One region of the Trichocoleus sp. AS-A1 genome, then DNA from elsewhere that is predicted to be linked to it. Evidence: predicted binding sites of a transcription regulator. Region 1 holds the regulator's gene; each other region holds the start of a gene.
What was found. The regulator NtcA, encoded in region 1, controls nitrogen genes in cyanobacteria. The targets are predictions, from matches to a motif close to TTTGTANNNNNNNNTACAAA.
Positions count from the first base shown of each region.

Region 1 (7,838 bases):
CACTCAACTCATTCTTAATCCGATTCAAAATTGAGGCTTCATCCAGCGAAGTCAGAATGCGACTTACCACGGCTTTTGGGCCATCGGGACCCCAGGAAGCGCCGTTCGCCAAGTAAGTTTTAGTGACTTGTCCAATCCCGTAAGAAGAAACCCCAGAAACACCTGCCTGAGTCACGGCAACTGATAGATAGGGACCTAAAGACACCCCACCCGTTGCGGGTGCGGAGAGTCCTAAGAGACTTTTCAGGGAACTCAGTCCCAAAGTTGCCAAAAGTTCGCTAGCGCTAATTCCGCCCATACTGATGGCAATTTTTTGTAGCAGTCCCACCGCTCCAGGCTGGGTCATGGGGATGCCGTAGAGTTTAGATAAAGTGAGAATCATTGCCACGTCGATGACGGCACCGCTGAGGAGATCGACAACCGTGACCGGGTTGAGGGCGATCGCAACTGCCTTCGTCATCACCCCTTTCCAGATAATCTGATTCGCACTTTCATCACGAATCTGCATCTTCCTAGCAATCATCTGTTCGTTCACATCATCGGCATACAGCATGGTGTTGAGCGCTACCAGAGCCTTGCCTTCCCGGTGTAAAATTTCCAGAATTTTCAGCTTCAAATCCAGAACTTGCGGCGTTCCCGGTCGCCGCTGCACTGCCCTCGTTCCGTCAGGACGGCGAACCGCCTGCGCCACCAGGGGAGAGGCGGCGACCATCACAATTTCATCTGGTGAGAGCAATTCCCGCACCCGTTCATCCCGGATTTTGCGGTAAATCGCCATCCGGTCGGCATCCGGATACTGGTCAATTTTGTTAAATACCAGCAACATCGGTTTACCGACTTCCCGCAATTGTGAGAGCGCCTCGTATTCCACCTTGTTCATGTCGCCCGAAATGACAAACAGCAGCAAGTCTGCTTGTCTGGCAACTTGTCTGGCTAAGGTTTCGCGGGTTTCTCCGTCTACTTCGTCAATTCCAGGGGTGTCAATTAGCTCGATTTGGGAATTGCCCGCACTCGGCAGCGTGACTCGTAGGATATCGCTGACGCTTCCCGCCTCATTCTCCTGAGTCAGTTGCCATCTGGCACCTTGATGGGTGCGGGTGACGCCATGAAGTGGTCCCGTTTCAAACACGTTCTGACCTAATAAGGCGTTTAGTACTGAAGATTTACCCCGTCCCACCATCCCAAAGGCGGCAATCTGGACGACCGATCGATCTAACTTCTCCAGCATCGTTGCCAAATCATTAATCTCGGATTCCAGTCCCGTCCGCTCTTGAGGAGTGAGATCCAGGTTATCTACCAAGTCTCGCAGAGCATTTTGCGCCTTTTTGTAATTCAGTTCTGCTTGGATGTCATCAAAGCTCAAAATGGCGTTATCTAGTTCCCGATCCAAATCTGTCGCGTCCGGGGTTTGTGAAGGGAACTGGCTGGCATTTGGGGTTCGGTCAGACGATAAACGACTCAAAATTGCACCTTTTTTGCTCAGATGTTACTCTTCTTTCATCCTAGTCAATACCGATCTAGTCTGGCACTTTCCATATCCAGAGGGATATTTTTACTCGGTTCGTGCCAGCTCAGTATCAGCTGTGAGAATGATGTTATCTCGAAGGCGATCGCAATAAGTTTAGTATTGTTGCTGAATGAAGGTATTTGATCGGCACAGCGATTGTGAGTTCTAAGCGTTTACCTCAAACTACTGCCCACGTCCGAATTACCCATCTTTCCTGGCAACGGGGCTTTCTAGCAGGGGAAGTCACGGCGGCAGAATATGAATGGCAGTTCCAGTGGTGTTTCCGACAGGGTCAATTGTCGGTGACACCTTCTTTGGGACGCGCTTTAATTCAGGAACCTCTGGGTCGATTTTTAGAACAGAAAGATTACCAGCTAGAGCCTGGAGGGGACTATGCGTTTACGATCCGGGCGGAACTTTAAAAGTTTTGAGTTTTGAGTTCAGTTTAAATTAAGAAAGTTAAGAATGACAGAGTTTCCTAGTTCCTCGTCTCTCGTTGCTTCATGTATCTTTCGATGAGGAGGATGGCAACAATGTCATCGATTGGTCGGGGTAGACTCCGCATCCCTTGGGGAATCAGGCGTCCTAAACCTTGGGGAGGGTACATTTGCCAATAGCGATCGCGTGCTTCCAATGTACTGTAGCGCTCATCTACCAGGACAATTGGCACCGACGTTGGGAATTGCTGAAGTTTCTTTTTCCAACTTTTGGAAGTGGTTTGATCTCCCATCACCAGAGTATCAATCGGGTACTCTTCACATAAGTCAAGGATCGTTGCGATCGCTGTTTCTGCCGGTACAACCTCGTGGTAATGCAGAGAATTGTCTTTCCCCACTACGGCTAAACCACACTTATCGCGCCCTGGATCGAACCCTAAAATCATCTGAATTGGCTAATTGCTAATTTACGAATGGTTAATTGCCATTAGTCATCATCTCATCACTAATGACTAATAAATTACATCCTCACCACAACTTCTCCGTCTTCAACTGCCTCCAAATTTAATTTCATGGGTCCGGCAATATAGGCGTCCTCTGCCACGACCGCTTTCAGAGAAATCGGCTTATTGTGCTTTTTCAACTGCTCGATAAACCGAATCAAGCTAACAATTCGATTGTCCCCAACCTGAACTGTATCTCCTAAAATCCCCGCGCGAGTGGCTCGGAACTGGGATGCTCCAAGCAGCAGGTCAATCCGCTGCCGAATTTGTTGGTCGGTCATGTTTGAAGGATCGGCAGATGTCGTTGCTACGACTTCACCAGTGCGGAATACAACTTGATTGGGTGCGGCGTCTGCAAAGACTTGTACCTGCTTTTCTCCCTGGACATAGTTACCAGCCGAAAAAACTCGGACTACATAGTTTCGACCATCCTGAATCTGGTTGATCAGTTGCTCGACCTGTGCCTCTGTAATTTGCACGACCCGTTCGTTCGCCACCTTGTTGAGACCGGGTTGGGTCGCTTTAATCGCTGTCCGATTCGCTTCCCGTAATAGCTGCTCAATGACCTGTCGGGCTGCGGCTGGCTCGACAATACGAAAAACGCCAGCCGCCAGAACCTGACCGCGCAGCAGAGCCAGACTACCCTGACGCAAAGTTTGATAAGACTGGTAATACTGTTCTAAGGTTGCCACTTCCTGCTCTAGGGAAGCTTGTTGTTTTTCGAGTTCTTTAAGGCGATTTTCTCGCTGGGCAATCACCTCATCTCGTTGAGAAATTTTGTTATCAAGTAGAGATAAGGCTTTGTCTCGCTGGGCAATTTGCTCATCGCGATCGCTCAGGCTCTTCCGAAAGGCAGCAAGTTTCTCATCAAGTTCCACAAGGGCTTGATCCCGCTTGAGAATTTGCTCATCGCGTTGGCTAATTGCTCGGTCTTGCTGGGCAATTTTTTGGTCGCGCTGAGTCACTTTCGCTTTGAATTCAGTAATTTCAGCTCTGACTTGATTTCGCTGCTGGAGCAATTCTTGGCGTTCTGCTTGAAGTTGTTGGATTTCCGAACGTAGCGTCTTCGCTTGCCCAGAGACAGAGGTCAGCTGTTTTTGGGTTTGCTGAAAGCTGCTGGCGACCCGACTCAGTTCGCTTTGAGTTTGATTTAGTTGCGCCTCCGTCTGGCCTTGTTTAGCCAGCGCAGCTGCCAAAGATCGATTAATCGCATCTAAGCGCTGCTGAGCGACAGATTGCTGGGTGCGAGCTTGAGCGAGTTCCTTCTCGACTTGCTCTTTTTGGGCGGCGGTTTTAGCAAGTTCGCTTTCGGTTTTCCGTTTCTGCTCGTTCGCTTTGGCAATATCCTTACTGGCTGTCTTGAGTTTTTTCTGCACTTCTTGGAGTCTAAAAACTCCAATCCGCAATTGTTCGCTTGTCGCAAAGATGATTGTCAGTGTTGAGGCAGAAATCGTTAGTCCCGTTAGAATCGTTACTAAAACAGCTGTTTTGCGGGGACGCAGATTGAACAACGACAGGCGTGCTTTTCCCACGCGCGTGCCAATGCGATCGCCTACCGTTGCGATGACGCTTCCCAACACTAAAATAGACAAAATCAGGAAGAGCGCACTGTCGGTCATTGTCTGCTACAGTCATTCCAGTTACAGCCTATCGCATCGCAGGCTAGAGAAAGGGTTAACAGGAATTAAAGATCGAAGGTGAAATCGGAAAGGTTAAAGGTTGCAAGGTTGAAAACTATCCGCTTAAAACCTGACACCTTTTAACTCAACTCCCGACTAAATGTTAAAACTGGATAACCTGCTCGCGCTACCATGCCGTTTTAACCAACAACCTAACCTACAACCTGACGAGAGCCTCTAGCTGTTTTCAAGTAAACTGCTGACTCAGTGTAACTGGGTTGTGTACCGTAATTTTTTTCTTGTGGATAGAAATCATTTTTTCCTCCCGCAAATCTCCCAGTAAGCGGGTGACAGTTACCCTGGTGGAGCCGATTGCTTCTGCGATCGCTTGATGAGAAAGCTTCAGATCGATCGTAATTCCATTGGCGGTAGGAACGCCAAAATCACGGCACAGAATCAATAGAAAACTCACCAAGCGCGATCCCATATCTCGGTGAGCTAATGTCTCAATCATCATTTCTGTTTGCAAAATGCGCGAAGAAAGCCCTTGCAGCATCAACATCGATAGCTCCGGATTATCCTTGAGCGATTGCTCTACCTGATCGATCGGTGCCGAAAGCAGCTCCACTGGCGTAAATGCTACAGCGTGATAAAACCGATCCGAACGATGCCCTGTAATTAAGGACAGTACTCCAAAAACGCTGTTTTCTCGCAGCAACGCCACGGTAATTTCTTCCCCAGCTTCATACACGCGAGACAGCTTTACTGCACCTTTGAGCAAAAAGTATACCCGTTCAGCCGGGTCTCCTGGGAAAAAGATCGTCTTGCCCCGCTCAAAAGTTTCCACCACGGGTGGAAACGCCCCACCTCCCAGTTGACGGAACACAGCTGCTAGCGGTCTATCTTGCGTCACTGCCACTTCCTTTTTCCTAAATGCTGCCCTACAGACTTCTGCAACTTTCTGTCGGAGGAACTTTAACCATAGCAAAACAACTATGAGAGTTTTCTGACATTAGACACAGATAAACTGACTTCCAAGCGGTTTTTGTGCTATTTGATACAAAATTTTAAAGTAGTTTCCCCGGCTACCTTCTTTAGTTCTCTCCCTGCTCAAGGCAAGTAAGATTATGACGGAAAATGTTGATATCTTGACAGTATCTGCGCTATCGGGTGGGATGCATGGTGAGTAAGGAGGCACGCTCCTTACCCGTACTAGACAGCCTTGCTCCGGGCGATCGCGATCTTGAATACTCCCCTAAATCGGATATCCTCTAATATTGCCTTCAAAATCGACATTTATGCTAGATTTAACCGGAAAAAACGCCCTTGTCACCGGCATTGCCAACAACCGATCGATCGCCTGGGGGATTGCTCAGCAACTGCACCAAGCGGGTGCGAATCTAGGAGTGACTTACCTGCCAGACGACCGGGGTCGCTTTGAAAAAAAAGTGGCAGAGTTGGTAGAACCCCTCAACCCCAGCTTGTTTTTACCCTGCGATGTCCAGAATGAGACCCAAATTCAGTCTACATTTGACGCCATCCGCGATAAGTGGGGTAAGCTAGACATCCTGATCCATTGTCTTGCCTTTGCGAACAAGGAAGATTTATCAGGTGATTTTAGCAACACTACCCGCGCTGGCTTCACCCAAGCTCTAGAAATTAGTACCTATTCGCTGGTGCAACTTGCCGGGTCAGCAAAACCACTGATGACAGAAGGCGGCAGTATTGTCACGCTGACTTATCTAGGCGGCGTTAAGGTGATCCCCAACTACAACGTAATGGGAATTGCCAAGTCTGGATTGGAAATGAGTGTCCGTTACCTGGCATCTGAATTAGGTCCACAGAATATTCGCGTGAATGCAATTTCGGCAGGTCCTATCCGCACTTTGGCATCGTCGGCGGTAGGTGGCATTCTGGATATGATCCATCACGTTGAGGAAGTGGCACCGCTGCGACGCACTGTAACTCAGAAAGAAGTGGGAAATGCGGCTGCTTTCTTGTGTAGCGATTTGGCAAGTGGCATTACAGGTCAGGTGCTGTATGTCGATGCGGGATACGAGATTATGGGGATGTAAAAAGAATCAAACATTAAAAATTAAAAATTAAAAAGCAAAGATTCTGCTAATTTTTAATTTTTAATTTTGCATTTTAAAGGCTTTCGCGTCTCCCAGATGCTCAGTAAAGTAGGATAATAAACTTAACTTTATTTTCTTGAGTGAGCATCTGCGATGCAGGCACGCGATCGCCAATTTACACCTTCTCCAAGCATTGAACAGCTTTTGTCTCCTCGGATGGCAAGGGTTCCCCGCAAGACGGGCGAAACGGATGTTATCGTCACCGTCAAATTAGACGGGAATGGCACTTGCAATGCAAAAACTGGCATTCCGTTTTTAGACCATATGCTGCATCAAATCGCCTCTCACAGCCTGATTGATTTGGATGTAGCCGCGACGGGAGACTTGGAAATTGATGACCACCATACCAATGAAGATGTGGGAATTACCCTAGGAATGGCGTTGCATCAAGCACTGGGCGATCGCAAAGGAATTGTCCGATTTGGGAATTTCCTCGCCCCTCTCGATGAAGCGTTGGTTCAGGTAGCGTTAGATTTTTCCGGACGTCCTCATCTGAGCTATGGCTTAGAGATTCCCACTCAGCGAGTCGGGACTTATGACACCCAGCTGGTGCGGGAATTTTTTGTGGCGTTGATCAATCACAGCCAGATGACGCTGCACATTCGCCAACTAGATGGAATTAATTCGCACCACATTATTGAAGCGACGTTCAAAGCGTTTGCGCGATCGCTCCGCATGGCAATCGAAGTTGATCCCCGTCGTGGCGGTACGATCCCCAGTTCTAAAGGCGTGTTATAGGTTTCCTTGCAAATACACTCCGATAAAGGCAACGAGAGCCAGGGAAATCCTCACCAGGCTCTCGCTTCATTCTGCTGAAGTTTCCGCGACCACTGACTCTCAATTCTTCTATGTCTTCAGAAATGAGAACTTATGGAAGAGGTTTGCGGATATAGCCATATTTATTGCCAATCTTAACTTTTGCTAGCCCTTGCGAAAAAGATTGAGCGCTATCAAATTGGGGTTTAATTACGAATTTGCCACTCTTATTGATATAGCCCCATTTGTCGCCGTTCTTTACCGCTGCTAGGTCTTCTGAAAAGTTATAAATATTATCAAATTGTGGGGGAATGACAACATTGCTTACCTTGTCAATATAGCCTACCTTAGTGTCTATCGTTATGCCCGCCAGTCCTTGAGAAAAGTCCCCAGCCCAATCAAATTGGAGTGGAATAACAAGATATCCCATTTTGTCAATATAGCCCCACTTATTATTACTGGATATCACTGCTAGTCCTTCCGAAAAAAACTTAGCTTCCTCAAATTCCAACGGAACAATAACGTCTCCCCGATTATCGATATAGCCCCATTTGTTGTCTTTTTTGACTGGCGCGAGTCCTAGGGCTGATTCACTGCGATCGCTTATAGAAAAAGATTCAGCAACATCAAACTGGGGCTGAATGACGAAGTTGCCTTTCTTGCCGATATAGCCCCACTTTTTACCGATTTCTACCGCCGCCAGCGCTAACGCAGTGCGATCGCTTATAGAAAAAGATTCAGCAAAATCAAATTTTGGGTTAATTACCAAGTTCCCTTTCTTATCAATATATCCCCACTTTCCATCTATCTTTACCGCTGCCAGCCCTTGAGAAAAATTCTTAGCCAAATCATATTTTGGTTTAATGACTAAGTTGCCACTC
Region 1 covers NZ_JAMPKG010000029.1:67,625-75,462, forward strand. The annotation lists gene NC994_RS20425 (GTP-binding protein) at 1-1,390, opposite strand, end outside; gene NC994_RS20430 (DUF3146 family protein) at 1,666-1,929, shown strand; gene NC994_RS20435 (pre-16S rRNA-processing nuclease YqgF) at 1,986-2,390, opposite strand; gene NC994_RS20440 (DUF3084 domain-containing protein) at 2,465-4,066, opposite strand; gene ntcA (global nitrogen regulator NtcA) at 4,314-4,985, opposite strand; gene fabI (enoyl-ACP reductase FabI) at 5,365-6,141, shown strand; gene hisB (imidazoleglycerol-phosphate dehydratase HisB) at 6,295-6,939, shown strand; gene NC994_RS20460 (WG repeat-containing protein) at 7,070-7,838, opposite strand, start outside.

Region 2 (7,838 bases), on a different contig from region 1:
AGCGATCCTGAAGAAAAGCGTCGCCGCATCGGGCACGAATTTATCCGCGTATTTGAAGAAGAATCTCGACGCCTTGGCCCCTTTGACTACCTTGCCCAAGGTACTCTCTACCCCGACGTGATTGAATCAGCCGACACGAACGTCGATCCCAAAAGTGGCGAACGGGTGGCAGTGAAAATTAAGAGTCATCACAACGTCGGCGGCTTGCCCAAAGATTTGCGCTTCAAGTTGATCGAACCTTTACGAAAATTGTTCAAAGATGAAGTGCGAAAAGTCGGTCGCTCGATTGGATTGCCAGAGGAAATTGTACAACGGCAACCCTTCCCTGGTCCCGGACTGGCGATTCGCATTTTAGGCGAAGTGACGGCAGAACGGTTAAATATCCTGCGGGATGCTGACTTAATTGTTCGTCAGGAAATTAATCGCCAGGGGATGTACCACGACTTCTGGCAAGCTTTTGCCGTGTTGCTGCCGATCCGCAGCGTAGGCGTAATGGGCGATCAGCGCACCTACGCTTACCCGATTGTCTTGCGCTTTGTTTCTAGCGAAGATGGCATGACGGCAGACTGGGCGCGTGTTCCCTACGATTTGTTGGAAACGATTTCCACCCGAATTGTGAATGAAGTTCGGGGTGTGAATCGAGTGGTTTACGATATTACTTCTAAGCCACCTGGAACTATCGAGTGGGAATAATAAAGTAGTAAGAATTTTTAACGCAAAGGTACCCAAAGGTTAGCGCCAAGGTACGCAAAGTTTAAGAGACAGAGCTTTCACTCTGTCTCTTTTTGGCTTGAAAGAGCGGTTCAACTGGATTTTGAAATAAATTATGTTTTCTTTAACTTTTGTGGAAAACTCGTAAAATTCTGTGGAAAAGTCCCCTCATCTGTGGAAAACTACCTAGATTTTGATTCTGCTTCGTAGGTAATTTGATCGGATTGGTAAGCAGGTGGCTCGATGTGAATCAAAATTCGGACGGGGCTAAATCTTTCTTTTAGGCGGTTCTCGACTTCTTCTGTAATTTGGTGGGCAGTTTCTACATCGGTGACGTCTACAATCAAGTGCATTTCGATGAATACCTGACGCCCAACAACGCCTCTAGAAGCAATTTCGTGACAATTAATCACTCCTGGAACTTGGATGACGATCCCATGAATGGCTTCGGGCGCGATCGCCATCTCATCGACTAGCCAGGGCAAATTATCTTTAATCACGTTCCAACCACTGCGAAACACTAACAAGGCAACGGGAAAGGAGAGAATAATATCCAACCACTGAAGTTGCGGCAGATTCAATACCTGTCCTTGCCAGACGCCAATCAACCCACCCAAAACAGCAATTGTCACCCAGACATCGCTCATGGTGTGCTGGGCATCTGCAATCAAAATGGGGCTGCCTACCTGCTGCCCAACATGGCGTTCGTAGAACGTGACAAAAATATTCACGCCCAGCACAATCAGCAGCAACCACAGCTCTGAGGGGGAAATGATGACGGGTTTACCACCGCCGCTGAGAATTCGCTCAATTGCCCCTTGCAGAATTTCAAAGCAGGCAATTCCTAAGAAGGCGGCAATTCCTAACGCTCCCACACCTTCAAATTTCTGGTGTCCGTAAGGATGATCCCGATCGGGTTGAGGTGAAGAAAATCGGCTGGCAATTAATCCCAAAATGTTGTTGGCGCTATCGGTAACGCTATGCAAGGCATCCGCTAGCAAGCTGAGAGAACCCGTCCACGACCCCAGCACTGCCTTCAACGTCATTACGAACAGGTTGAGCAGTAGGGTAATGATTAAAACCTTACGCACTGCCGAGCGGTTATCTGCTACCACAGAATTTTCCTCACTCGCCATTTAGAGTTCTATGGCATTCAGTCTAAAGCTTGTGGCTTCACCTTGCATCTATCCTCTTGTAAATGCTGTCTGTTCTAAGTTATGAGTGATAAGTTGATTCACAATTCAAAACTCTTGATTGCTCATGTCTTCTTCAAAACTCATCCTCAACTTGGTTGAAGGTTCTGTTTCCTTCAGCTTTACGCCCCAGGCAGCCCAAGATTTACAAGGCGCGATCGCTCAGTTGATGCAGAGTCTCAAAGTCATTGCAGGTGGCGGCGGCAAAACCAATCCCCAAAAACCAATGGAATATCGATACACGGGGGATGTCTTTCTAGAGATTTTCTGCAATCCTAATATCTGGCCGACTCCCTTTGCCGCTAAAGTTTTGATCTCCCTCCGAGATGACCGCATTCGCCTGACTACGGAGGCAGAACTCACTCGCTTAATTGAGGATGTTAATCAGTATTTAGAACAGATGGGCTAAAACTGGGCGGGCAAATGGTTTCTTTAGATTCTTTCTTAGGACAGATGCTACTACCCTAAGAAGTCTGCAAAATGTCCCTTTGTGTGTGCTAAATGGTAGCATTAAGACGCCAGATCCTGCGTTTGTTTACTCGCTTGGCGGAAAGCCGAAAGCTAGAAACTTAAAAGTGAGTGGTGCCGAGCGGTTATTTATCGAAAGCGATCGCTAAGGGCTGTCTAACCTTCATTCAATCTGACTGATTTATCTAATGAACTCTAATAATCTGCTGGAGTTAGTACAAAAAGGATTTCGCGTTACTTTGGGTGCAACCGCTTCTCTAGTTGAGAGCGTACAAGACACTCAAAAGCGAGAGCAAAATCTTGAGCTGTTAAAGTCAGACGTCAATCTGGTGGTTCAACAGCTAGCAGAAAAAGGAGAGATTACGGAGCTTGAAGCCCGCACTTTCCTGAATTCTCTAATGGCGCAAGCCAATGATGCAGCTAGCACACAATCTTCTGGAACTCCGAGCCGCCCTGCGACAACGCCGGTGACAACGGTTGCCCAGCCAGATATGCAATTGGAGCTAGAGGAGCTAACTGCACAAATTGCTGCAATGCGAACTGAGTTAGAAAAGCTGCGCGACCCCAACTCAGGGATTTAGGTCGGGGATTGCTAGCAGCTTTATCAAAGCATTTATTAGGCTTGCTCCTAGTAGCCTATCTGAAAGTTTGTGCTGAGCAAAACGAAGGAGTTGAAGTGTTGTCACGCATCTCGGTTTGAGCAGAGATCCTACAAAGAGATTTGCGCGATCGCAGCGCGATTGTTGATGACAACGTTACGCCAACGCTCCACAACGTTTTGCTCAGAATGGCATCTTCACTTTTTGGATAGGTCTAACAAGCGAACTTAATTATTCGCACTAGAAAGAATCAGAATATTCTCCAAACCAGGCTAATTAAGAATCAACAGGTGAAAGAATAAAAGCAGTCTTTCCTTAAGTTGAGACAAGCGTGGAATCAAGCTTGTCCTGAGTTTCACTGTTTCCAGTGGAACTTTAGGATTGTCTTAAAGGTAAAAAAATATCAATCGTTCTCCCATTGTTCTTGCCCCATCAGATCGCCTATGCGATCGCGGAGTAAGATATTGCATCTTTCTAATTCACACTCAACACAAACCCACTCCCGTGCAGGGATGTACTGGCACAGAACGTAGATGGGTTGCTGACGAGTCACAATTCCTTTCTCCACCAATTGACGGGCTTCTTCTTGAAGAACGTCGATGGAGTATTGCACAGATGATTTAGGCGGCATTATATCAGCAGTCATGGTCTCAGCCTCGAAACTAACGAGCTACGACTATAACTTAATATAATCCAATACTGCTTAGCGCGGAAATAATTTTTGAACAGTATATCAAGTTACAAATGAATTTATTCGTTTAATAAGGATTTCAAAAGTCAGGGAACTTTGACATAAAAATATATCCTTATGCTGATGAAATTGTCGAAGAACGGGTCTATTTATAATTAAGCCTGTATTTTCAAATTGAAGACACCGTAAATAATCGGTGATAACGGTTATGACATTGATTAACAAAATTAATCAATGTGTTGCACAGTTGCTAAATGCTTAGAGCTGGGGCACCGAACAAAACTTCAAGGGCGATCGCCTGAGCCGCTGGCATCTGCCCGTAAGAAAACACACAAGGGATATGTGGGGGCAGATGTGGGAGAAACTGTTCCAGAAGATAAGGACTGCCGTAAATCACTAGCGCTTGGAGTTCGGCATTGCCTAAGAGTTTTTTAAACAAGTCCTGAGCCAACGGTGTCAAGCCAGCACTGCCCCGGAAAGGATTCCCACGGATGAACAGCTGGAGTAGGGTCGGTTGGGCATTTAAACCCGATTTATGATAAAAGACCCAGCCAGGAATTAAGGTGGTGTGGGGATCGAGTAGTTGGAGTTGATAACCGTGCTGTTTTGGCAGAGCCACAGCCGGTGCTTGTTTATCGAGAAAATCACAATTCAGGGTGTCATCCACCACGATTAAGTTGCGTAAGTTGCCCTGACTGGGAAGTAAAGGAATTTCGCCATGAACGACGAGCGCCTCTCGCACGATGTTGGCAGATGTGGCGAGGGCGTGTGGTTGAGCTAGTTGGAGGAGATGGGGAGGGAATGGTGAAGGCGCTGGTTGGACTTCAGGCGCGAGCGCCCTTGCCTCTACAGGCGGCTGTGCTGTGCCTTGTTGGACTCGGCGCTTGGCTGTCCAGATACGCTCAACAGAGGCACGAATTCGCGCCTCTGAAATGCGTCCCTGTGCTACCGCGTCGCACACCGCTTGGATAGCACCCGCAGGATCGACTGGCATCAGCAAAATATCTGCACCGGCTTCGACAGCTAAGACTGGAGCTTCATTTGCTCCATAGCGGTTGGCGATCGCTCCCATCACCAATGCATCGGTAACAATTAATCCCTCAAATCCCAGCTGTTGCCGCAGCAGTTGAGTCAAAATCGGTTGGGAAAGGGTGGCAGGGCGTTCGGCATCCCAAGCCGGGATCAGGAGATGGGCACTCATTACGGCATCTACACCGGAGGCTGTACCCGTACCGATTGCTTCTTGAAACGGCAGTAACTCAATCTCAGCCAGTCGTGCCGGGGAATGGGGCAAGACGGGCAAATCTAGATGGGAATCCACCGCCGTATCGCCATGTCCGGGAAAATGCTTGGCAGTCGTTAACACCGGATAAGCTTTCGCCCCCCGGATGAAAGCAGACGCTAGTTGACTCACTTCCTCTGGGGTTTCGCCAAACGCCCGGACGTTAATCACTGGATTATTAGGATTGTTATTCACATCCACAACCGGCGCAAGCACCCAGTTGATGCCAATCGCGAGGGCTTCCGAGGCGATGATGCCTCCCATTTGTTCGGCGTATTTCAAGGCAAGAGAGGCATCTTTCCGGAATACTGCCCCGATTGCCATCGGTGGCGGAAACCAAGTTGCCCCAGAAAAGCGTTGTCCGACGCCTTCTTCAATATCAGCCGCGATCAGCAAGGGGGTTTTTGCCCAATCTTGGAGTTGTTGCGATCGCAGTGCTAATTCTCCAGCACTGCCTCCCAACAAAATGACCCCCCCGACGCCCAAATCCTGCACCCAGTGTTGCAGAACTGCCGCCGGTGGTTCCCAATCTGGATACTGAATTTGGTGGTCGAACAGGTAGCCTGACGCCCGTACCACGACCATTTGCGCTACCTGTTCTGCTAGAGAGAGCGATTCCCACTCCGGCAGCAATGCCACAGATTTCAATCTTCTGCCTCAACGATGTCTTCTTCTTCCACTCTCGCCGCCGGACGGTCTTGATTAAGCTGATTCAACAAAGACAAAATGCGATCGCCCCTTTCCAGAGAACGATCTTCCTGAAACAGTAACTCTGGTGTCCGACGCAGCCGCAACCGTTGACCGAGTTCGCTGCGGACAAAGCCAGTTGCTGCTCTTAACCCAGCCATCGTTTCTACCTTTGCTTCCTCGGTGCCATAGATGCTGACGAAGATTTTAGCGTGTTGTAGGTCGCCTGACACATCCACATCGGTGACGCTGACCATGCCAGCACCCACGCGATCATCTTTGATTTCGGTTAGCAGCATTTGGCTGATTTCGCGTTTAATCAATGCGGCAACGCGAGAAACGCGGCGACTTGTAGCCATAATCATCTGCTGCCTTTAAGACAGTGTGAGCAATGCTTTTACTCATCCTACCTAAATCGGACTCACTCCCAGCATCGCCCGTAGGGTTAGGGTAATAAAAGTTAAGGCTGCCACCAGAAAGCCCATCAAAGCGATCGCGCTGGTTCGATTTTGGAGTAGCGGTTTCAACCACCCAAAGGTATAAAAGAATACCCCTAGGATAATGGTGACAAAGTAGCGGGGGTAGCGAGAGATATTTTCCCAAAAGCCATCAAACATATTATTTAAAGTAGCCGACACAAAAAGCGGCGATAAGTCACTGCATCTTAACTGGTAACATTTGTCTGCGAGTTCGACAAGCTCGGCATCGTCCCTAAATGGGGTTTCGTCGAGAGATGGTTCACCAAGCGTCCGGTGGTAGCAGGTTACTACCCACTATATTTGTGCAACCGCGACATATTGACTCATAACACATTGCCCGATAACACACGGACTCATAAGAGCGATCGCGTGTTTTGGTCGCGGTGATAGTCATTTTTTTCCTCTTGTCGAACCCGCTAGGTATTCTAAATTAAATCATATCCCCCCACTTCCACAACAACTGTTACAAACGCTTTAATTTTTTTAGATAGCTAGAAGCAATGTCAACTCAGACGACACAACAAGAAATAGCGCGTCCTTTTCTAAAATGGGCTGGTGGTAAAAGCCAGCTAATTCAGCAATATATTCCCTATTTTCCCCCAAAATTTACAACTTACTATGAGCCATTTTTGGGTGGCGGCGCTCTTTTCTTTCATTTATTGCCAAAAGTATCTATTTTGACGGATATTAATGCCGATTTGGTCAATGTTTTCCGATGTGTAAGGGATGAAGTAGAACCGCTAATTGAATTCTTGCACCAGCATCAAATGAATCATAGTAAGGAGTATTATTACTGCGTGCGATTGATGCAACCTAACACCCCTCTAGAAAGAGCTGCTCGATTTATTTACCTCAACAAAACTTGCTTTAACGGATTATATCGAGAAAACTCAAAAGGGGAATTTAATGTTCCCATTGGGAAATACAAAAATCCAAAGATTTGTAATCCAGCTTTACTTAGGGCAGTTTCCGCTGCGCTTCAGAGTGCCCTGATTGATGTTAGACCTTTTGAAGCTGTCTTGCAATCTGCAAAGACCGCTGAAGATTTTGTTTTCTTTGACCCACCTTATTATCCTCTAAGCCCTACTAGTAACTTTACCGCCTATAGCCGTAATTCTTTTAATGAAGCTGACCAAATTCGGCTTAGGGATGTCTTTGCAGAGCTTGCGAATCGTGGTGTCAAAGTGATGCTTTCTAATTCTGACTGCCTGTTTATCCGAGAAATTTACAGCAATTTTAATATTTATGAGATATCAGCTTCCAGAATGATTAATTCCAATGCTAGAAAACGGGGCAAAATATCTGAATTGTTGATCGCATCTTATGCAAAATAACTGTTTACCCATAAAATAACGTAAAGTATTTGCCGTACAATTTTATTGAATTATTGGCATTTGTTATAATAGGATGTATATATTATTCGACCGTTGAGTGTTAATTGCTCGATTGAAATAAGCTTGCAAATTTGTAATTTACCGCGTGGGATAGAAGTATGTGTGGAAGATTTACCCAAAGTAAGTCCGCTGAGACAATCGCCCAAGCATTCCAGGTAAATGATGTTCCTCTTTTGATGCCTCGTTATAATATTGCGCCCACCCAGCCAGTACAGACAGTTTTACAAAATACCGAACAGTCTCAACGACAGTTCAAAATGCTGCATTGGGGGCTAATTCCCCGTTGGGCAAAAGATCCAAAAATGGGAGCAAAACTGATTAATGCACGGGCGGA
Region 2 covers NZ_JAMPKG010000020.1:3,380-11,217, forward strand. The annotation lists gene guaA (glutamine-hydrolyzing GMP synthase) at 1-693, shown strand, start outside; gene NC994_RS16245 (cation diffusion facilitator family transporter) at 894-1,826, opposite strand; gene NC994_RS16250 (hypothetical protein) at 1,972-2,313, shown strand; gene NC994_RS16255 (hypothetical protein) at 2,561-2,953, shown strand; gene NC994_RS16260 (DUF4327 family protein) at 3,375-3,617, opposite strand; gene NC994_RS16265 (glycoside hydrolase family 3 N-terminal domain-containing protein) at 3,913-5,583, opposite strand; gene rbfA (30S ribosome-binding factor RbfA) at 5,589-5,990, opposite strand; gene NC994_RS16275 (DUF751 family protein) at 6,042-6,248, opposite strand; gene NC994_RS16280 (hypothetical protein) at 6,370-6,504, opposite strand; gene NC994_RS16285 (DNA adenine methylase) at 6,611-7,444, shown strand; gene NC994_RS16290 (SOS response-associated peptidase) at 7,603-7,838, shown strand, end outside.
Region 2: the regulator NtcA is predicted to act here: its motif matches at 3,697-3,716, upstream of NC994_RS16260 (DUF4327 family protein).

Region 3 (7,838 bases), on a different contig from region 1:
CTTCTCACAACTGAAATAAATTCAAGCACACGGATAAGCTAATCCTGCCAGATGCAGTTGCCTTGAAAAAACAGAATTAACACTAGTTGCAATAAAAGTTTACAGTCAAATCTTGTCGTGCGATATCTTGAGTTTTGTTAGTTAACCAGTAGGGGTATTGTAGTCTAATAGAAATAGAATTATTAGGTTGTTAATATATTAAGTTTAAACGTATGCAGGCTGGATGATATTTGTTCAATCTATCGGAAGAGTGAATTATTTGAACAATTTGTGATAAGCGAACATCTGTCTAGAGAGCGGTTTAGCTGATAAGCCAAATGAAGTAAATATAGGATTGCTAAACCTAATGAGATTGTGTTCTATGCAACCAAATTATTTTACGAAAGGGCTTTCAACTGTAGGACGTTGGCTGGCTACAACGCTGTTTTGCGTGTCAGCGATCGCGTTTGTTTGGCAGGGTGCCTTTTTCTCGACCAGCGCAGCAATGGCTGCTCCTAGTGCAAACCTAATCGCATCTGTAGATACGAGCGACCAGGTTAAAGGAAAAGCCAATGAAGATTTGAACCGAAGCAAGAATTTCATTGACGATGTCAAAGACAAGGTAAAAGCAACTGCCAATAAGAATGCCGACCGAGTCGAGGAAGGAACGGATGGGCATGGGAATCTCATTGAGCGTAAAGCCAACAGAGATGCAGCGCGAATTGAGAAAAGAGCAGATGAAGATGCGGCTCGGACTAAGGAAGCAGTAGACAACACAAAAGGTCTTGTTGAACAGGCTGTTGATAGCATCAAAGATGCCTTTGGTAACTAGAGAATAGTTATTAGGTCAATGTACATTATTCCGTTCATTTAAACCTGAAGGATGGATGTACATTGATTGGCTGTTTGCAATTCTACTTCGGCAAGAGAAATAAAAATAAAGAAACGAAACACAAGCTTACTCGCCGCTATCCCTGTCTTGTCACTCTCTGAAAACAAAAATTTAAGACGATTTTTTAACTCTGACTGGAATTGGGTTTATCGCTTTATTTTCTAATATTCTAGATATAGTTATTGCGTAAAACTAAAATGCTTGTGTGGGAAGGGTTACATCTTTTCATCTGAGAATAATGATGGAAGAACGATAGAGTTTTAAGCCGTGTTCTTCAACTTTTTCGGGGTCGTCAGCGTTTCGTGGAAGTTTCGCAAAATTGGCGATCGCAACTGCATCATCAATCGCTCTGTTTACGGTTGTGTCGTTCGTTCTTGAGGGTTTAGTTTGCTTGACAATGTGGACATTGCATCGTGCTTCAATTGTGCAATGCCCAAATCAATTATCCAGTCAGAACTTCACAAGGGCGAAAAGTCGTCTCGATCGCCCCAGCCATTTGTACAAATACTTGTCCTACAGTGGAATCTGGGTGAGTCAGCGTCAAAGGCGTTCCCGTATCTCCGCCCATGCAAATACTAGGGTCAATCGGAACCTGTCCTAGTAAAGGGGCATGGAGTTCTGCCGATAGCTGCTGCCCTCCACCACTCCCAAAAATCGGAGTGCGATCGCCACAATGACCACAGATTAAATAGCTCATATTTTCGATAATGCCAAGCACGGGAATGCCGACACGACGAAACATATGGACACTGCGACGCACATCCGAAACCGCAACTTGTTGGGGAGTCGTCACCAAAATTACGCCACAAATCGGACTTTCTTGCACAATCGTAATTTGAGCATCGCCTGTACCAGGGGGCAAATCAATCAGCAGGTAATCCAATTCTCCCCATTCCACCTCCTGAATAAACTGAGTCACAATTTTGTGCAGGACGGGGCCGCGCCAAGCTAGGGGATGATCGGGTTCTGCCAGCAGTCCTACTGACATGACTTTGATACCGTGGGCTTCTAGGGGTAGAAACTTTTGACCGTTAGGTGTATCAATCACCTTGACATCTGCCTGTCCCAATCCCAACATCTGGGGGACGTTGGGGCCATAGACATCTGCATCGAGTAGGCCCACCTTCGCCCCCTGTAAACTCAAAGCGGCGGCTAAATTAACCGATGTTGTGGATTTGCCTACACCCCCCTTGCCACTGGAAATTGCCAACGTCGTTCTGACACCAGGAATGGTACAAATTTGGATATAGATTTTCTTGCACCAAGTTACAGGCGAAAGTGCCGATTGAATTTCGGCTTGTAGGTGATGCTGATGTTTCCCCACATACAGGCGTAGATAAATATAGTCATCCACAACCCGCAGATTCCGCACCATCCCTAAGCTAACGATGTCGTTTTTGAGGATGGGTTCAATCACCTGTTTGAGATACTGGATAACTTCTCGTTGCCGAGATTCCGTTACTGGATCGGGAGGAGTGGCAATTTCCTCTGTATGAGTTTGGCGGAAGGGAGATTGATGGCTAGGCATTAGATGTCTCTGGCGTGGACTCTTGGATTTTCTGAATTGCTCGTTGTGCGTAAATACACACATCTTTGTCTGGATCGTCCAGAGATTGCTGGAGTGCATTCAGGGCGGTTGGGTTTTCTAGGATACCGAGTGCGATCGCTGCATCTCGACGCACATCCGAGTATTCATCTGCCAACGCTTTCACTAAAGCAGGTAGGGTTTGGTCAGTTGGTGTTTTCTGCAAAGCCTGAAGTGTAAACTTCCGCACCTGCCAATGCTCATCTGCCAAAGCCGTTTCTAAAGCCGGAACTGCCGCAAAATCAGCGTGGAGTGCCAACGATTTTGCCGCATTGCGTCGCACCTGCCAATCCGTATCCTCAGTGAGTGCTTGACACAGACTGGGAACTACTTCTGCATCTGCTAAATGTCCTAAGGTTAGGGCAGCAGAACGCCGCACGTTCTCATCGGGGTCGGACATTAAGGCGATCGCTTCTTGACAGCGTTCCACCTGATTGAGATAGCGTAGCGTTGTCACTGCCGCTTCCCGTAACTCAGCATTTTCCGACTCAAAGAACGGCAGCACGTAGGGCAAAGACTGAGCATCGTGAATCTTCCGCAACAGAATTAACACATTCAGTTGCATATTCACGTCATCTCGATGCAGGGCATCTAGCAGCAGCAACAGGTGATCGGGGATAACTAATTCACCCAAGGCAGATAGCGCTTCTTCCCGAATCTCCTCATCAGTTGAAGCCAGACATTCCACTAAAGCCGGAACCGCCTTGGGGTTTGCTAGCTCCCACAGTGCCGTCACCGCAAGCTTTTGCACAGCCATGCTCTCATCTTGCAATGCTGTAATCAAGGGTTCCAGAGCATCCTCATCGCCCAAATGTTGCAACATTTTGACGGCAACTAGGCGATCGCTGCCGTCGGGCGATCGCAGCATTTCCAACCATTGGTTCAATTCAGTATCCACAGACATCTTCACTCCTCTATCGCAACAAAAAGGGAATTTGTACTGTAATCGCGTTGGTGGGACATTCCTTCTCGCAAGGCAAGCAAAACCAGCACTCGTCGTACTTCATATAGGCTTTGCCTGTTTCTGGGTTCTTCGCTAACACATCCAGCGGACATACTTCAATGCAAGCTGTACACTTTTCTAAGCATTTCGATTCATCGACGATTACGGGTACATCAACCCGTTGCGTTGTTAAAGCCATAACTCTCACTCTGGTTGCTAAATGAACTTACCGCAGCGTGGCGGAAATAACTATCCAGTTGAAAAACAGCTAAAAAGCTTACTCGACAGTCTTTCTTTCCTTCTGCCTTCTGCCTCCTACCTCCTACCTTCTGCCTCCTGCCTTCTGCCTCTTGCCTTCTTCCACTTACCGCACCGCCACATCATAAACTTCTCGTTCAATATCAACGTCCACAACATAAGGCTCAACTGGACGCTTGAACAAAACCATCTCGCCTGACTCTTCTTTCTTAAGATTGACGTGGCAGAACCATTCTTCATTGTTCTTTTCGGGATAATCCACTCGGTAATGGTACAGTCCCCAACGGCTTTCCCGACGATACAGTGAGGCGCGTGCTGCCATCTCAGCACAATCGCGAATAAAGTGAACCTCCATGCAGCGCATCAGTTCATGGGGGTCGCGTGCGCCCATCATCTCTAGGGTTTCGTGATAGCGCACAAAGTTCCTCAGCCCAATTTCCATCTTGTGGTCTACTTTGGGAGGCTGGAGATAGTCATTGACCAACCGCCGTAATTTGTACTCCACCTGCGTATGTGGCACGCCATTCGGGTTGTTCAACGGAGCATAAATTCGTTGTTTTTCCGCCTCTAAAACATCAGGATCGGGTTCAATATGCTCCAAACCTTCGATATAATCCACAGCATTCGTACCTGCCAACCGACCAAATACAAACGCTCCAATCATGTAGTTGTGGGGGACACTTGCCATGTCGCCTGCGGCATACAACCCCGGCACCGTCGTCTCTGCCTTCTCGTTGACCCAGACTCCAGAAGCACTGTGACCGCTACACAAGCCAATCTCAGAGATATTCATCTCCACGCCATGCGTGCGGTAATTTTCGCCTCTCCCTTCATGGAACCGTCCTCGGCTGGGGCGTTCATTCGACCACAGAATCGACTCAATTTCGGAAATAGTGTCTTCATCTAAATGGGTCATCTTCAGTTGAACCGGACCTTTACCAGAGTTCAACTCCTTCCAGATTTCTAGCATCATCTGACCGCTCCAGTAGTCGCAACTGATAAAGCGGTGCCCTTCTGCATTGGCGGTGTAAGCTCCAAACGGACTAGCGACATAGGCGCAGGCGGGGCCGTTATAGTCTTTCATCAGAGGGTTGATTTGAAAACACTCGATATTCGTGAGTTCTGCGCCTGCGTGATACGCCATTGAATAGCCGTCACCAGCATTGGTGGGGTTTTCGTAGGTGCCGTAGAGATAGCCAGAGGCAGGTAAACCTAATCGTCCACAAGCTCCTGTACACAAAACGACTGCTTTTGCCTGAATTACGACAAAATCGCCGTTTCGCACGTCAAACCCTACTGCTCCAATAGCGCGTCCGTCTTTGACTAGAACACGAGTTGCCATCACCCGATTCGTGACTTTGGCTTTGTGGCGCTTTACCTGTCGGGTCAAAATTTGTTTCAGGTCTTTTCCTTCTGGCATCGGGAGCACATATTTACCGACGCGATGCACTTGCTTCAGGTCGTAATTGCCGTGAATGTCTTTTTGGAACTTGACACCCCAGCTTTCCAGTTCTTGAATGACTTCAAAGCCAAGTTTCCCGGTTTGGTAGACGGCTTTTTGGTTCACAATGCCATCGTTGGAAATCGTAATTTCGCGAACATATTGCTCTGGGGTAGAATTACCAGGAATGACGGCTGTATTGACCCCATCCATACCCATTGCGATCGCCCCACTGCGACGGATATTCGCTTTTTCTAAAATCAGCACTTCTCCGTCAGGATTTGCCTGTTTTGCTTTGATGGCTGCCATCGTTCCCGCAGTACCACCACCGATGACAAGAACATCGGTCTTCATCCATTGAGTATCCACTCTTAACTCCTCTTCAGTTAGCAAAAACTTTTATAACTTTGTACGAATAAATTCACTAAGTCCGCTTTTTTACCTTTTTTTATATTAGAGAAGAGAATTAAAAGTTACAAGCTTTTTTGTGACCAAAAATACCATCTATTCATTCGCGTTTTTTATGATCTTATAAATTAGCTTTATTCATTCATTAAGCTGTAAAATAAAAATTTCAATTTGGGGGGTTAGAGAACGTGGAGGTTTATCAAGTTAAAGTATTTCTGGAGGTGGCTAGGCACCTCAGTTTTACTGAAGCTGCTGATGCTCTAAATCTGACTCAGCCTGCGGTCAGCGCCAAAATAAAATCCCTGGAAACTGAACTAGGAACTGACCTGTTTTATCGTCTTGGTCGTAAGATTCAGCTAACCGAGGTGGGACAGTTTTTATTGGAGGAAGGGCCAAGACTGATTGAGGTTGAAAATCAATTGTTTGCCAAAGTCGAAGAAATCAAAAAAGGCAAATTTGGCAATCTCAAAATCGGCTGCACAGCCGCGATCGCTAATGGATGGCTACCTGAAATTCTCTTCCAGTACCGTCACCAGTATCCTGGGATTCAAACTCAGTGTGTCGTATTTGATTCGGCTGAATTTCTCTATCGAGCTATTACCAGCAGTCAGATTGATATAGGATTTTCAGATATTAGTTTTGCAGAATTTTCTGAAATTTCAGCAACCCCAATTGCTCCCATTCACTATTCTTTAGTGGTTGCGGCGAACCATCCTTTAGCGAATCAAAGCTGGTTGAGCTTAAAAGAACTGCAAAAAGAGCGATGGGTCATGCTAAATACTGGCTCCCCTAGCCGTTTAGTGTTTGAATCTCGGCTAACTGAATTAGGGATAAATTTTTCGGATTTCGCTCAAGTTGAAACTGTTGATACTCTCAGTTTGATGCGAACCTATATGATGCAGGGTGATTATTTAGGATTTGCTTCTAACTTTGAATTTAAGTCTGAATGTCAATCGGGAATGCTTGTTGCAATTCCCCTGCAAGAATTTGCCTTATCCGGTAATGTTTTCCTAGTGTTACCCAAACGATTAAGCCAATCTGCGATCGCCTCCGGTAGCACGCAAAGCGCGATCGCAGACTCATCCTCGCAAAATCGGCGATCGCGCAACTCAAACCCGATGCAAAAATTCATGGCTCTGGTTGAGAATTGTCAAGAGCAACAGCAAACGTCTGTTTGTCCTCATTCAACCCCAGTACGTTTGCGATCGCCTAACCTAATCATTCGTTCCAACTCCCTGCAACATCCTGAGACAATTGATTTAGCGATCGGGATTCAAAACAGCACGATTCCAACAGTAACGGCGGGCTTAGTGATTCAGCGCTTAGGCTTGCTAGAACACTTCTTACCCAAAGAAGGGCGATACAGTTCCACGCAGTATCGCATTCATTGGTGCGATTTTTCCACAGGAGCGCCGATTATTCAAGGATTGCACGCCGGGAAACTAGATATTGGTGTTCTAGGGGATTATCCCTTGTTACTGAGTGCTATCCAGCAAAATAATTCCGGTAGTGAAACTCGACAGACGCGCCTGGTTAGCTTTGTTTCAACGAATCCCGATGGTTCCTGTAATGCCGTAATTGTTCCCAATAAGTCCAAACTGCAAAGTATCGAAGACTTACGAGGAGGTGTGATTGCGGTTCCTTTCAGTTCTTCGGCACATGGGATGGTGATGCGATCGCTCAATTCTGCGAACTTACTTAACGAGGTTAGGCTTGCTTCCCTAGAGAACTCCAACATTACTCAGCCCTTTGGTTATTCCATTCAAGCAGATGGGTATGCCCACTTTGCTCCCTTTCACGATATTGCCTATCGTCAAGGCAAGTTTCGTTATTTACCAGGTGACAATTTGAATATGTTACCGGCTTTTCATGGTGTGGTAGTGAGTGCAGAGTTAGCAGAACAGTATCCGGAAGTTGTAATCGCTTACTTAAAAGCCTTAAGCGCCGCCCAATATTGGTATACTATTACGCCCTCAGCGCTTTCTCTGATCAGCCAGTGGACAAACCTGGATGCCGAAATCGTCTCCCAAATTCTCAGCAATGTCTATCACCAGAATCAACCTGGGCGTTTTTTCTGCGAGATGATGATTCGTCCGGACTGGATTGCCCAACACATTGCTCAACTCCGTGTGGTTCCCGGAAATGAAGAACTAGAGACAATTAACCTCGATCGCTGGATTCAAACCGAATTTCTCCATCAATCTCAGAACTTAAGTAGTTGGTAAAAGGGACAACAAAGGACACGCCAAGCCGCTATCGAAAGCCACACACTTGGGCTGTACGAGCAGTACAAATATGGTTTGCTTCAATCAACCCAACTCCATACTCTTGA
Region 3 covers NZ_JAMPKG010000010.1:31,505-39,342, reverse strand. The annotation lists gene NC994_RS09710 (hypothetical protein) at 1-14, shown strand, start outside; gene NC994_RS09705 (hypothetical protein) at 362-811, shown strand; gene NC994_RS09700 (Mrp/NBP35 family ATP-binding protein) at 1,314-2,399, opposite strand; gene NC994_RS09695 (HEAT repeat domain-containing protein) at 2,392-3,360, opposite strand; gene NC994_RS09690 (ferredoxin family protein) at 3,371-3,598, opposite strand; gene NC994_RS09685 (fumarate reductase/succinate dehydrogenase flavoprotein subunit) at 3,764-5,467, opposite strand; gene NC994_RS09680 (LysR substrate-binding domain-containing protein) at 5,695-7,731, shown strand; gene NC994_RS09675 (ATP-binding cassette domain-containing protein) at 7,816-7,838, opposite strand, start outside.
Region 3: the regulator NtcA is predicted to act here: its motif matches at 5,583-5,602, upstream of NC994_RS09685 (fumarate reductase/succinate dehydrogenase flavoprotein subunit).

Region 4 (7,838 bases), on a different contig from region 1:
GTTAGTTCACCACCGGGAACTCTGGGGATTACTGAATAAGTTCCATCCTTCTGAATGTTTGCCAGGTAATAATCATTGGTATCCTGCAACCCCACATGCGGCATTTCTAAAATATACTCGTTCCACGTTGAAGCGAGAATAGAAGCTACAGCAGGCTTACAAATTTCACACCCCTTCCCTTTTCCATGTTTTTGAATTAAATCTTCAAAAGTCAGGATTTTTTGAGAACGCACCAAGTGATAAAGTTCCTGACGGGAATAGGCGAAGTGTTCGCAGAGATGATTTTTTACTTCTATCCCTGCTTTCTTCATCTCAGCTTTGAGAATATCTGTTACCAGTGGTACGCAACCGCCGCAACCTGTGCCGGCTTGAGTGCATTTCTTTACACTGGCAATATCAGTGAGTTGCCCTTCTTGGATGGCACTACAAATTTGCTCTTTGCTAACATTATTGCAAGAGCAAATTTGGGCAGTATCTGGTAAACTCTCCACACCCATACCGACTGTAACAGACTTGCCTTCGCGGGGTGGCATCAGCAAATCTTCTGGATGAGGCGGGAGCGCGATCGCATTCTGCACAAATTGCAGCAGCGTACCGTAAGCTGCTGCATCTCCTACCAGAATTCCACCTAAAAGATGGCTACCATCTTCATTTAAAACCAGTTTTTTGTAAACACCCTGGATGGTATCAGTAACGGCAATTTCTTTAGCGCCGGGAGATTTGGCAAAGGCATCCCCGAAACTGGCAACATCCACTCCCAACAGTTTGAGCTTGGTGGACATATCCGCGCCAGTAAAGCTGCTCGTCCCTGTTTTGCTCAGGATATCTGCCGCTACGCTTGCCATTGTATAGCCAGGAGCGACTAAGCCGTAGATACGATTTTGATAGAGGGCGCATTCTCCAATGGCATAAATATTTGGATCTGAAGTTTGGCAAGAATCGTTGATAACGATCCCGCCGCGATCGCCTACTGCTAATCCACATCCTCTCGCGATTTCATCGCGAGGGCGGATTCCCGCAGAAAAGACAATCATATCTGTCTCTAACTCTTCACCATCAGCAAAGGTCATTTTAGTAACCTTGCCATCAATGCTGACAATTTCCGTTGTAGATTTACTGGTATGAATTGAAACCCCAAGTTCTTCTATCTTGTTGCGAAGGATGCTGCCACCGACATCATCAATTTGTAGTGGCATTAATCTGGGTGCGAACTCAACAACATGGGTTTTTAAACCCATATTTTTGAGAGCGTTCGCACATTCCAAACCTAATAATCCACCCCCAACGACGACACCAGTTTGGCAATTTTTCGCATAGGATGACATTGCCTCAAGGTTATCTATTGTCCGGTAGACAAAATTACCTTTCGCATCATTCCCTTTAATTGGCGGTACAAAAGGATAGGAGCCTGTTGCTAGAACAATTTTGTCATAGGCGATTGTTATACCATTCGCTGATGTAACTGTTTTTTCTTCCCGGTTAATCGCAACTGCCTTATCACCGATATGAATCTCAACTCCATTTTCTTGGTACAAACCTGGTTGAACTAATGATAAATCTGCCGCAGTTTTGCCCGAAAAGAAGCTACTCAAATTAACCCGATCGTAAGCAACACGCGGCTCTTCGCAAAATGCGATCAAGTTCCATTCCTGCGCCGCTCCCTTGGCGATTATCAGTTCTAGAAACTTGTGTCCTACCATACCGTTGCCAATAACAATAAGATTCTTTTTGCCGGTCATGCAGTTTTATAACGCCTATTTTTACAATCTTCTTAATTAGTCGTATAAAAAATTTCAAAGTAAGTTTGTAAAAATTGTTACACTAAACTGTTTGGCTATGCAGTGTGCGAATGATCCCGATTGTGTTTTTGCATGAGGAGGAAAAACTTTATACCAATGTGGGTCAACTGAGCAGCGATACTCATTTCAAATTTGTTTGTAGAACCCCGCATTCAGCATCAAACTATTGGGGCAATGCCTACACAAGGCTAAGTTAATTTTTCCCCGATTTCAGGCAAAAGTTTTACCGATGTAGCTTCTAACTGAAGCAGGGTGGGCATTGCCCACCCTGCTCAACGAAAATGTGAGTTAAGTGTTTTATTCTTCTTTTGGGCCAAAAACCATTTGTAGAAGCACTGGCTGACCGTCGGCGCGGTGATATTTATCTGCCCAATCCCGGATGACCATATCCAGTTCTTGCATGGCTGCCTCAATGCGATCCGGTGGAATATCGAGTTCCTCTAGTATTCGCATCACATTTAGCTGTCGGTCTGCCCAATCTTTCATCAGTCGGAAGTACCGGGCAGTATCCTCAATCATGATATAAGTGCGTTCTTCGTCCTCAGCGGGTGAGTAGGAAGCACGGGTGAGGGCGTAGAAGGGCAATCCCCAAGGAGAATCAATTCGCGTTACCGTACCGGAATAGATTAAGCGCCGCTTGATGTGTTCGGCGAATGCTTCGCTTAAAGGAATGCGGCGTTCTTCTGGCAAGTCTTCCTGGGAACGACTGTGGAGAAATTCAATTAATTCTAGAAACTGAAAAGCGTTGATTAGCTGGGCATCCGGCAGATTATTTGGCAGTTTTTCCTCAAGGTATCGCTTTTCGTCAGCGGTCAGGTTGGTGCTATAGATGCGCGATCGCCCCGGTTGCCACGGAAACTGCTCCATCCAAACATAGGGAAACTGAATTAAATACCGAGGTTCTTGGGAACCCAGCATCTTCAGCAGTTTCCCTTCGGTCAGCGCTTGCCGAACTTCCTCGACGATGACTTTGACTCGCTTCGGCTCAATGTGGTGCAGGTGCCCCGTCATCCGGATATTTTGACCCTGCTCCAAATAAGTCATGTAAATCGCACACTTTGCTGCCGTGGCAGCAGCATCCAGGAAGGCTCCGTGTCGGTGCCCGCCGGTTCTCATCGCACTAAAGGCCAGATAAAACATGATCTGATCCATTGCACCGGGGCTAAGGCTTTTGATCAGATCCAGGTCGTTGCTCATATCAGGGGTGATCGCATCGCAAGGGGACAAAACACTGGTTCCTTGGTGAAAATGGTGAAAAGCTTATGTTTCCACATTCGCAGTGAGTTCAATTCACTCGCTGAAACTATTGAACTCTAGGCACCCCGATAGCATGAACGTAAATAATCTCTAATTATAGAAAAGGACGGCCTAATATATAGCTTTTGTCAGGGAATAAATTCTCCGTGACCGGAAAAATTAGAAAAATAGTGCCCCAAGTACACCGGCACAAACCCGCTAGAGCTTAGTTTGCTGCCTTCAAATGAGCTTTCATCGACCTCAGTCGCAAGGTGAAAAGCGGATCGATGACTTGTTCAGATTTGGCTAAATAGAGGATAATTCTAGACGATAGAGATATATTCGGGCGAAAACGCATCTCGGCGTCCGGTTCCTTTATCCGGAGACGGTTCATTTCTAGGTTTCATGGATACGGCTAGCTCGGAAGACGTGGATGGCAGTTGCTTGGCAGAGGCGGACTCGATCCCTAAGAAATTACCTGAAGAGATTGATAGTAAGCTCAACAACATGATAGAGGTGTAAGGGCGCATAGCAGATGTCCGTGTCAGGGTTATAGTCCCTGATACGGAGTTCTTGATCGTTAACCAGGAAAAATTTCGGTTAGAGCTTAGTTGGTTCCGATCGAGTTCTGCTTTTTTTTGAGGTTAGAGGTACGATGCCTAAGGCTCAAAAATGGGTGCGATCGCACCCAGGAGCGATAATTTTTTCCACAATCAACCATTTGCCCGATTGATTGAGATATCCCCGCACACAGAGCATCTGCCGATCGAGGCAGGTTTGGAGTTCTCGGTCTACTTCTGGGCGCAAGGCGATCGCTATCCAGGTTTGCTCTTCCCCAGCAGCTGGCTCCTTTAAAGTAAAGGTGTAATCTTGCTCGGCATGGCGCTTGAATACACCACAGAAGAGTGCTGAGTTTGAAGCGGATTCTTCAAGGCTTCCCCCAACCTCTTCCCCATCTCTCTGTTTTGTAAAGGGTGAGGGATTGCCTATATATTTTGAATTCTGTGGCGTCTGGGGTTCGAGGTAAGGGCAGTTGCCATTGGAGGGATAGGTGTCAGGGCGATCCAAGTAATCCCGTTGCTTGTGCAGCCAGTCGGTGCGATCGCGCGGTAAATTGAACAGCGGGAAAATTGCTGCTGGCGATCGCTCATCTTGTAACAATGCTTCTTGCAGGACTCGGACAGGTAAATCTCTGGGTTGACAACTTCGCTGCACGCAAAGCGCCGCCGCCATTCCCGCCGCCTGACCAATATTCATGACGATGGGCTGTAACCGGGTGGAACCGTTGGCAATATGGGAGACGGAGATATTTTTTTCGCAAACCAGCAGTCCATCCACAGACTCTGGAATTAGACAAGTGTAGGGAAGGGTGAAAGGAGTGCCAGTCCAGCGTCCACCCCAGCGAATTGATTTTGGTTTAACAAGAAAGTTGTAGTTAGGGTAATGGTGGTCGTTGGGGTAGTTGCCGAGGGCGATCGCATTCACCTCCCCAGTCGCATCCACAGGTAGGGGTGCAACCTTTCCCCCCGCCACTGGCAAGATATCCTGCTCTCGCACGGTCGCGAGTCCCACAAGGCGTCTACTTTCCCGATAGTAAGGGTGTAGCGCATAACCACCGCCACCGAGAGAGTTTTGAGTTTTGATTGAGTTTTGATTGAGTTTGGGAGTCAAGCGTGAGGGAAAGATTTGAGTCGCTAAGCCGTAACGCCGCCCCAGCTTAGATTGAATAAAGCGGACAAAGCTTTGAGTGTGCCACAGACTCTCTTGAAGAAATTGATGCCACGCCGCCTCCGACTCTATCAGACGCCCCACTCCTTCCCCATAGTCATTGCCGCATAGGGGCCAATTGATCATGAAAAGATTCCCCGGTAAACGCCCATAATTGAGAAACTTCTCCCAACCGTAGCGATCCCAGCTACCTTGGAAGGATGAAGGAGGAAGGATAAAAGATGAAGGAGGAGGGGGAATTTCCGGCGCACTTGCTTCCTCACCAAAATCTTGCATAATTGCCACCCAAGTGGGAGCCTGCACTGGGTATCGCTGAGTCAATTCATTGTAAGAAACAGGCGCACTGGGTTCTCCAAACTCCGATTGCAATTCCCATCCCCAGCGGTAGGGCACAGATGCTAGAGGCAACAAGTCTCCCAGTTCGGTGCCATCTAGGGTGATTTTGGATTGAACGGTGAAATCGGCAAATCGAACCCCAAGGATGCGATCGCCTGTTCGCAAAACCTCTAAGGGCACTTGCCCCGCAACCCAGTCTAGATTTGGCAATTCTCGTACCCAATCGGCAAATATTTGGGCACCAATCCGGGGATCGTAACTAAACAGACTCACCCAACTATTGTTTAAGCCCCCCATCTGCCGAGAACGCAATTCCCCTAAAAACTCACCCCAAAGCCCCGTCTGAAAGGCAGCAAGTTCATTACCATCTGGGGCAGCAACCCCCGCTGAGGTGAGCATTCCCCCCAGCCAGGTAAATTCACTCACCAGCATTGTCTTGGCACCGCGACGGGCAGCTTGTATCGCAGCTGCGGTTCCTCCCGTTCCGCCTCCCACAACCAAGACATCTACTTCTATTAATTCATTCATCAGCAATTCCGTTTCAGAATAGACAATCGATCGCGAACAATAGACAATTAGCTATAAACAATCGGCTATCGAAAGTATAAAGTCCATCGTTTAAGGAAAAGCATGAAAGCACAAGTATTCAGAGGCGTCAATCAGCTCAGTTACGAAGAAGTGCCGACGCCGGAAATTGCACCCGATGAAGTGCTGGTACAAGTAAAGGTTGTGGGATTGTGTCAGTCTGACATCAAGAAAATTCGCTATCCTCTCTACCAGCCACCGCGCATTTTTGGTCATGAAACTGCTGGAGTAATTACTTCTGTAGGAAGTGAAGTGACTGGCTGGCAGATTGGGCAGCGAGTTGTGGTTATGCACCATATTCCTTGTATGCGCTGCGACTATTGCCTCAACGACAACTTCTCGATGTGCGATGTTTACAAAAACGTCACGACCACGGCTGGATTTACTCCTAGCGGCGGCGGTTTTGCAGATTATGTGAAAGTGCCCGGTCACATTGTCCGCAGTGGCGGATTAATTCCCATTCCTGACAATGTCAGCTTTGAGCAAGCGAGTTTTGTGGAGCCGACAAATTGCTGTCTAAAAGCAGTTAAAAAAGCCCAGGTTGCTCCTGGTCAAACCGTTTTGATTACAGGTGCTGGCCCAATTGGGCTAATGTTTATCATGCTGGTGAAGTATTTCGGAGCCAGAGCGATCGCGACTGACTTAATTCCTTCTCGGATTGAGAAAGCTTTGAGCGTGGGGGCAGAAGCTGCATTCGATCCCCGCGACCCGGATTTATCCACTAAAATTAAAGCGCTGACTGGTGGATTGGGAGTGGATACGACTTTACTTGCAGTTCCCAGTGACAAAGCGTTTTTCCAAGCCCTCGATTGTACCCGTCGGGGCGGTAAAATTTTGTTTTTTGCGGAGTTTCCTGATGAAGTAGAAATCCCGATTAATCCAAATATTCTCTACCGCCGAGAAATTGATTTAATGGGTAGCTATAGTTCTTCTTACCGGATACAAAATTTGGCAGCAGATATTGTATTCAACCAGCGAATTGATGTGGAAGCATTAATTAGCGATCGCTATCCTTTGCAAAATTTAGCTGCTGCTGTGGAACAAGCGATCGCTCCCACCCCCGAAACTTACAAAATTCTCATCTATCCCCAAACAGCCGAGTGATTTTAGTAACAGTCTGTCTTCATTTAACTCTCTTTTAGAGAGTCTTTTTTTAAAGATTTTGACATGGCAACCAGATAGATTTATCATCTATCTGATGATAGAATTTTTTTAAAATCTTTAAAGTATGGATACTTCCTCTCCGACGCGCGGACAACTAGAAAGAACTCTATCGCAACGCATCCAAGCTTTATACCGGGATCAACTGGGGCATCAACCTAGTCAAATTACCTGTCAAATTTTTGATGAAAAAATTGCGATTATTCTAGAAAATGCCATCACGGCACCAGAACAACTTTTAGCAAATAGTGGTCAAGAAGAGCTGGCTGAGCAAGTAAGGACAGATTTAGAAAAAGCACTTGAGCCAAAACTGAAAGCGCTAATTGAGGAAGTAGTTGGCGTATCCGTGATTGACCTGCTCAGTGATGCCAAAGTAGATACAGGTCGTACTGGTACGATTGCTGTATTAGCAAACGCCCCTAAAGTTCGTAATTAATCCCCCTTCTCTGCTAAGTATCTAGCTCAGCATAGATTCATATTGATGGTTTGCACTCAGCAGCCTTTTTCAGTTTTTAGGGTGTATCTGACCCTTATGCGATCGCGGCATCCCGTCTCTCTATAACAACTAACAAACAACCATTTATCAATTGATGACTCAATCTATAAATCTAGATTTATTTATTTAAATTAATTGAGATAGCGATCGATGAGAGCTTCTAACTCATCAATGACATAAGGCTTGCTAATGTAGTCATTGCAGCCTGCAAACAGAAGACGTTCCCGATCTTCTGCTCTTGCCAAAGCCGTCACAGCAACAATGGGGATCTTCATCGTTTCGGGGTTCTGTTTCAGAGAACGCACAACTTCTACGCCGTGGATGTCAGGTAGAAGAATATCCAACAAAATCAGCTTTGGCTGATAATGTTGCGCCATAAATAAAGCTGCCCGACCCTCCTTTGTCGTAATAAATGAGCAGTCAAGAGCGAGCAGCACTTCGCTCATGAGTAGCAAGTTGTCTTCATTGTCTTCTACAACCAAAATGAGAGGCGATTC
Region 4 covers NZ_JAMPKG010000004.1:16,024-23,861, reverse strand. The annotation lists gene nirB (nitrite reductase large subunit NirB) at 1-1,739, opposite strand, end outside; gene hetR (heterocyst differentiation master regulator HetR) at 2,097-2,996, opposite strand; gene NC994_RS04465 (hypothetical protein) at 3,359-3,565, opposite strand; gene NC994_RS04460 (FAD-dependent oxidoreductase) at 3,702-5,630, opposite strand; gene NC994_RS04455 (zinc-dependent dehydrogenase) at 5,730-6,788, shown strand; gene NC994_RS04450 (DUF2294 domain-containing protein) at 6,913-7,281, shown strand; gene NC994_RS04445 (response regulator) at 7,473-7,838, opposite strand, start outside.
Region 4: the regulator NtcA is predicted to act here: its motif matches at 1,804-1,823, upstream of nirB (nitrite reductase large subunit NirB).